DNA from 3 places in the Scandinavium lactucae genome. Region 1 is predicted to be linked to each of the others. Evidence: predicted binding sites of a transcription regulator. Region 1 holds the regulator's gene; each other region holds the start of a gene.
What was found. Region 1 encodes PurR, which represses purine synthesis genes. Its sites were predicted from a motif close to CANGCAAACGTTTGCNTG; they were not measured.

Region 1 (2,267 bases):
TGCCAATGGCTGGCGCGGTAGTCTGGCGATTGCGGTGGATAACATCGTCCGTCCGGAGCGCACCCGGCAAATGATTGTCGATTTTTATCGCCACTTTCAGGATGTCGAACTGTGTGTGTTCCAGGAAGTATTTAACGGCGTGTGGGATGCGTTATCTGACGGCCGTGTCGAATTGGCGATTGGTGCCACGCAGGCCATTCCGGTCGGAGGACGTTACGCGTTTCGCGATATGGGAATGCTGAGCTGGAACTGTGTGGTCTCCAGCCGACATCCGCTGGCGCAAATGCGCGGTCCGCTGAGTGATGACGTGTTGCGCAACTGGCCATCATTGGTGCGCGAAGACACCTCGCGCTCATTGCCAAAACGCATCACCTGGCTGCTGGATAACCAGAAACGGATTGTCGTGCCGGACTGGGAGTCGTCCGCGACCTGTTTGTCTGCCGGTTTATGCGCCGGAATGGTGCCTACGCACTTTGCCCGACCGTATATCGACAGCGGGGAGTGGGTGGCGCTGGAGCTGGAAAATCCGTTCCCGGATGCAGCGTGTTGTCTGACCTGGCAACAAAATGACATGTCACCGGCGTTAAGCTGGCTGCTGGACTATCTGGGGGACAGTGAAACGTTGAATAAAGAGTGGTTGCAGGAGCCGGAATAACCGGCCCCTGAGAGGTGATTAGCGGCGATAGTCGCGGAACGGACCGTCAGCTACCGAGCGGCGTTCGATCAGGCGTGGATGCACCTCAATCGACTGCGACTCTTCACGCTTGTTGACGATCCTGTCGAGCAGCATGTCAAAAGCGGCTTCGCCCAGCGAATCTTTCGGTTGGTGAATGGTGGTCAGCGCCGGGGTAAAGAAACGGGCGTTGCGCACATTATCGTAACCGATCACTGAAATATCTTGCGGCACGCGTAAACCCATCTCGTCAGCGGCACACAGGGCACCCATCGCCATGATGTCGCCGCCGCAGAAGACGGCGGTAGGGCGCGGCTGTTGCGCAAGGATCTGCTGCATTGCGCGATAACCGGATTCCGGTTCGAAGTCGCCCTGCACGATCCAGTTTTCAGGCACGTTAATCTGCGCTTCTTCCATCGCTTTCATAAAGCCCGCCAGACGACCCGCTCCGGTGTTACGCTCCATTGGGCCTGGGATCGCTCCGATTTCACGGTGACCACGTTCGACCAGATAACGTCCGGCCAAATAGCCGCCCTGGAAAGCATTATCAATCACGGAGTCGGTAAAATCGGCTTTCGATTCGCCCCAGTCCATCACCACCATCGGGATGTGGCGATACTCTTCCAGCATGTCGAGCACCGCCTGCGGGTACTCCGAACACATCACCAGCAGACCATCGACGCGCTTTTGCGCCATCATCGACAGATACGCCTGCTGCTTTTCGAGGTTGTTCCAGGCGTTCCCCAGAATCAGGGTATAGCCTTTTTCGAAGCAGCTTTTTTCAACGGCTTCAATGATCTCGGCAAAGTAGGCTGCTTCGCTGCTGGTCGCCAGCAGGCCAATAGTCTTGGTGTGATTGACCTTCAGGCTGCGCGCCACGGCGCTTGGCGAGTAGTGCAGTTCTTTGATGGCTGCCCATACCGCGTTGCGGGTATCTTCCGCCACGAAGCGAGTCTTGTTAATTACATGTGATACAGTTGTAGTGGAAACGTTTGCGCGTTTCGCTACATCTTTAATTGTTGCCATTCGTTCTCACTCCAGACCCTTTCCTTACGCCTGATTATCGACACGAAAACGTTTGCCTTTACACACCCTGGATACAATTCATTTGAATTGCGGTACGCCGGGAAACGACACAGAACGACGGGAGGGGGTCAATGGCTGCTACGCTTTTAAATTAGCGTGGAATTTTGTCTGATTCTTACGGAAAGGGAAAGAGAAAAATCGTTATGCGCCGAAAACCTGCGAGATTTTTGCGTATGATTGTGCAAAAATGAGCAGGCTCACTTTTGTTGTGGGGATTAAAAGGAGAAAAATTGATGAGTACCGACCTGAAGTTCTCTTTAATGACGACCGTAATTGCTCTGGCCCTGATCGTGGCCGCCGGGCTGACCGCCGTACTGCACTGATTTACCCGGAGGGAGAAATCTCTTCCTCCTTCTCATTTCCCTTCTGATTGTTATCAATTTCGCAAAAAACTTTTGCCATTTTGTTTACTTCTGTTTTTTTGTGATTGATGTCATGCTTTTGACTTCTGTTTTTGCACCATCCCCCTTCCCGGCGGATGGCTGACTGGAGTCGTACCATGAAAATC
Region 2 (2,267 bases), on a different contig from region 1:
GCCCGCCGCGCCGACGCACTGTACATTCTCGGCGATCTGTTCGAGGCCTGGATTGGCGACGATGATCCGCAGCCGTTACATCAGCAGATAGCGAGAGAAATCAACGCGCTGGTTGCATCTGGTGTGCCTTGCTATTTCATTCACGGTAATCGCGACTTTCTGCTCGGGAAGCGTTTTGCCCGCGAAAGCGGCATGACGTTACTTCCGGAAGAACAACGCCTCGAGTTGTACGGGCGTCCGGTGCTGATTCTGCACGGCGACACGCTGTGTACTGACGATGCGGGCTACCAGGCGTTTCGCGCCAAAGTTCACCAGCCGTGGCTGCAATCGCTTTTCCTCGCTTTACCGCTGTTTATTCGCCGCCGCATCGCCGCCAAAATGCGCGACGGCAGCAAAAGTGCCAATAGCCATAAATCGATAGAGATAATGGACGTGAATCCGCTGGCCGTCGTCGCCGCGATGGAACAACATCACGTTCAATGGCTGATTCACGGACACACGCATCGCCCCGCCGTCCACGAACTGACCGCCAATGGTCAGCCTGCGTTTCGCGTGGTGCTGGGTGCCTGGCATGCGGAGGGATCGATGGTCAAAGTGACCACCGATAATGTCGAACTGATAGCCTTTCCTTTCTGACCGCCGCAATCAGCCGCGATCGTCTTTTGGGCCGAGGAAGTAGAAGCCAAACGGCAGCGAACCAATGATAGTGAACATCACGCTGTAGATGGCGGCCCATGCTCCCTGAATGAAGTACATTGACACGCTCCACTGCTCCATTGGCAGGTTGTACTGATCTTCTACGCCCTGAAACGTGACTTTAGAAACGACGGTCACGGCGATAATGAAAACGATCGCCACAGCAGTCAGAAATTTTTTCCCCTCCGGGGTGTGAAGTATCTTCAGCATACATGCTCCTTACGATGGTGCTGCGAGTGTCGCAGTCAGTTTTATCAAACAGGCAAATCCTGCGGTGACTTTACCGTATTTTGCGCCGCGATGGGCCAGATTTACAGGAACAGATAAAACCGTCTCTCATTCGCCCATCAACTGGCCGCGCAACCGTTTTCCTTGACGTTTTTCCGTGCTATTCTCTGTGGCCTTCAAAGCAGTGTGTTCCACACCCACAGGAGTTTTAAGACGCATGTCTTCCCGCAACAATCCGGCGCGTGTCGCCATCGTGATGGGGTCCAAAAGCGACTGGGCTACCATGCAGTTTGCCGCTGAAATCCTCGATACCCTGAACGTTCCGCACCACGTGGAAGTGGTCTCCGCACACCGCACGCCGGACAAACTCTTCAGCTTTGCCGAAACCGCCGAAGACAACGGTTATCAGGTGATTATCGCCGGAGCGGGCGGCGCGGCACATCTGCCGGGCATGATTGCAGCGAAGACTCTGGTGCCGGTTCTGGGCGTCCCTGTTCAAAGCGCGGCCCTGAGCGGCGTTGACAGCCTCTATTCTATCGTACAGATGCCGCGTGGCATTCCGGTCGGCACCCTGGCAATTGGTAAAGCGGGTGCGGCCAACGCTGCACTGCTGGCCGCACAAATTCTGGCGACGCACGATGGCGAGCTCCGCCAGCGTCTGGCCGAGTGGCGTAAAGCGCAGACTGACGAGGTTCTGGAGCATCCGGACCCGCGGGGTGACGCATGAAGCAGGTTTGCGTCCTCGGCAATGGTCAGTTAGGCCGTATGCTGCGTCAGGCCGGTGAACCGCTGGGCATTGATGTCTGGCCGGTTGGCCTGGAAGCCGATCCGGAAGCGGTCCCGTTCCAGCAGAGCGTGATTACTGCCGAAATTGAACGCTGGCCGGAAACCGCCCTAACCCGCGAGCTGGCCCGCCATCCTGCCTTCGTTAACCGTGACGTGTTCCCGGTTATCGCCGACCGTCTGACGCAAAAACAGCTGTTCGATAAACTGAATTTGGCCACCGCGCCGTGGCAGCTGCTGGCCGATAAAGCGGAATGGCCGAGCGTGTTCACCCGTCTCGGTGAGCTGGCCATCGTCAAGCGCCGCACCGGCGGCTACGATGGTCGCGGCCAGTGGCGTCTGCGTGAGGGCGATACCGCCCAATTGCCGGATGACTGCTATGGCGAATGTATCGTTGAGCAAGGCATCAACTTCAGCGGGGAAGTGTCGCTGGTCGGTGCGCGGGCACATGACGGGCGCACGGTGTTCTATCCGCTGACCCATAACCTGCATCAGGACGGTATTCTGCGCGTCAGCGTCGCCTTCCCGCAGGCCAATGTCCAGCAACAGGCGCAGGCCGA
Region 3 (2,267 bases), on a different contig from region 1:
TGCGATACATTTCATGTTGGCTGACGTTGCCCGCGGTTTGCAACCAGTTGAACACGGCCGGCCACTGCCAGGAGGATTCGTCGATAACGGCCTGGGTGTTATCCGGCAGCACGCGCGGAATGTTTTCCCAGAAGCCGCCGCCGGTCAGGTGGGCGATGGCGTGGACGTCAACGTTAGCGATGAGATCCAGCACGTTTTTGACGTAGATGCGGGTCGGGGCCAGCAGATGATCGGCCAGCGGTTTGCCGTCGACCTCGGTAGTTTCCGGGCAGCAGCCGCTGACTTCAATGATTTTACGCACCAGCGAGTAGCCGTTTGAGTGCGGGCCGCTGGAAGCCAGCGCCACCAGAACGTCGCCATCGGCCACTTTGCTGCCGTCGATGATTTCAGACTTCTCAACCACGCCAACGCAGAAGCCGGCCACGTCGTAATCTTCGCCATGATACATGCCCGGCATTTCTGCCGTTTCGCCGCCGACCAGCGCACAGCCGGACTGCAGGCAGCCTTCGGCGATGCCGCTGATCACGCTGGCTGCGGTATCCACATCCAGTTTGCCGGTGGCGTAGTAATCGAGGAAGAACAGCGGCTCTGCGCCCTGAACCACCAGGTCGTTAACGCACATGGCCACCAGATCGATGCCGATGGTGTCATGACGTTTGAGATCCATTGCCAGGCGCAGCTTGGTGCCGACGCCATCCGTACCGGAAACCAGCACTGGCTCACGATATTTTTGCGGCAGTGCGCACAGTGCGCCGAATCCACCCAGGCCACCCATGACTTCGGGGCGACGGGTTTTCTTCACCACACCTTTGATTCGGTCAACCAGAGCATTACCCGCGTCAATATCAACACCGGCATCTTTATAGCTGAGAGAGGTTTTGTCGGTCACTGCAAGTCTCCACGAAGGGCGTTAGCAAATAAAATCGGCGCTATTCTATCAGCCTAAGCAAACGTTTGCGAGCCTGGGTGACGGATATCTTCTCCCGTCGTTAATTTCCCCGTTTCAGCCGTTGCGCTGACCAAATTTGAACCGCTTCACGAAAATGAAACCGGGTACAGTTTAATGCTTGCAGGATGCTGGCACAGCCCACAATATCGGACTGAAACCGGTTTCTGAAATGGCTTCCAGGAGGAACAGCACAGATGCACATTGCCGCATTTGATATTGGTGGAACGGCGCTGAAAATGGGCGTGCTCACTGGTGACGGGGAGTTCGTTGCGAAGGGAAAAACGCCGATAAAAGACAGCGACGGTGACGCCATTTTGCAAGGGATCCTCAGTTGGCTTGAAGCGCACCCCGAATGTGAAGGCATTGCCATCAGCGCCCCGGGGTATGTCAATCCGCATACCGGTTTCATCGAAATGGGCGGGGCTATCCGCAAGTTCGACCATTTTGCCATTAAACAGTGGCTTGAAGAGCGCACCCGCTTACCGGTGGCGATTGAAAACGACGCCAACTGCGTGCTGCTGGCGGAACGCTGGCAGGGCAAAGCGGCACAGATGAGCGACTTTCTGGTGCTGACCATTGGCACCGGCATCGGCGGGGCGATCTTCTGCAATAACCAGCTGGTGCGCGGAGCCCGTTTTCGCGGCGGCGAATTTGGCTACATGTTTACCGACCGCCCCGGCAGCCGCCATCCGACGCACTACACCATGAATGCCACCTGCACGCTGCGCGTCCTACGTAGCCGTTACGCCACGCATATCGGCAAATCACTTGATGAGATCAGCGGCGAAGAGATATTCGACGCCAGCGATGCCGGAGAGGTCACCTGCCAGCGGCTGGTGAATGATTTCTTCAACGGCATTGCCAGCGGCCTGTACAACCTGGTCAATCTGTTCGACCCGCAAACCATTCTGCTCGGCGGCGGCATCACCGAACGCCCGGGCTTTTTGACTCAGCTTAAACAGCATCTGGCCTGGTTCGGCATTGACGAGTACATCAATACCGTTAGCCACGGCAACGACGCCGGTTTACTCGGCGCGGTTTATCATTTTAATCAGCAGTTTGAACGTTAAAGAGGGAGTTGTTATGTCCGGATTTAAAAGCGATTTTCTGTGGGGCGGGGCGGTTGCAGCGCATCAACTGGAAGGCGGCTGGAAAGAGGGCGGAAAAGGCCCAAGCGTTGCCGACGTGATGACCGCCGGAGCCCACGGCGTGGCGCGTGAAATCACCGACGGCGTGCTGCCAGGGAAGAACTACCCGAACCATGAGGCGATTGATTTTTACCACCGCTATAAAGACGACATCAAACTGTTTGCCGAAA

Region 2: the regulator PurR is predicted to act here: its motif matches at 1,053-1,070, upstream of purE (5-(carboxyamino)imidazole ribonucleotide mutase).
Region 3: the regulator PurR is predicted to act here: its motif matches at 944-961, upstream of purM (phosphoribosylformylglycinamidine cyclo-ligase).

Annotation. Positions count from the first base shown of each region.
Region 1 covers NZ_JAWXRD010000040.1:5,649-7,915, forward strand. The annotation lists gene punR (DNA-binding transcriptional activator PunR) at 1-655, shown strand, start outside; gene purR (HTH-type transcriptional repressor PurR) at 674-1,699, opposite strand; gene cydH (cytochrome bd-I oxidase subunit CydH) at 1,993-2,082, shown strand; gene SIK69_RS17680 (MFS transporter) at 2,259-2,267, shown strand, end outside.
Region 2 covers NZ_JAWXRD010000002.1:180,920-183,186, forward strand. The annotation lists gene lpxH (UDP-2,3-diacylglucosamine diphosphatase) at 1-636, shown strand, start outside; gene SIK69_RS02850 (DUF2534 family protein) at 646-906, opposite strand; gene purE (5-(carboxyamino)imidazole ribonucleotide mutase) at 1,142-1,651, shown strand; gene purK (5-(carboxyamino)imidazole ribonucleotide synthase) at 1,648-2,267, shown strand, end outside.
Region 3 covers NZ_JAWXRD010000004.1:104,662-106,928, forward strand. The annotation lists gene purM (phosphoribosylformylglycinamidine cyclo-ligase) at 1-889, opposite strand, end outside; gene bglK (beta-glucoside kinase BglK) at 1,144-2,019, shown strand; gene SIK69_RS05705 (6-phospho-beta-glucosidase) at 2,033-2,267, shown strand, end outside.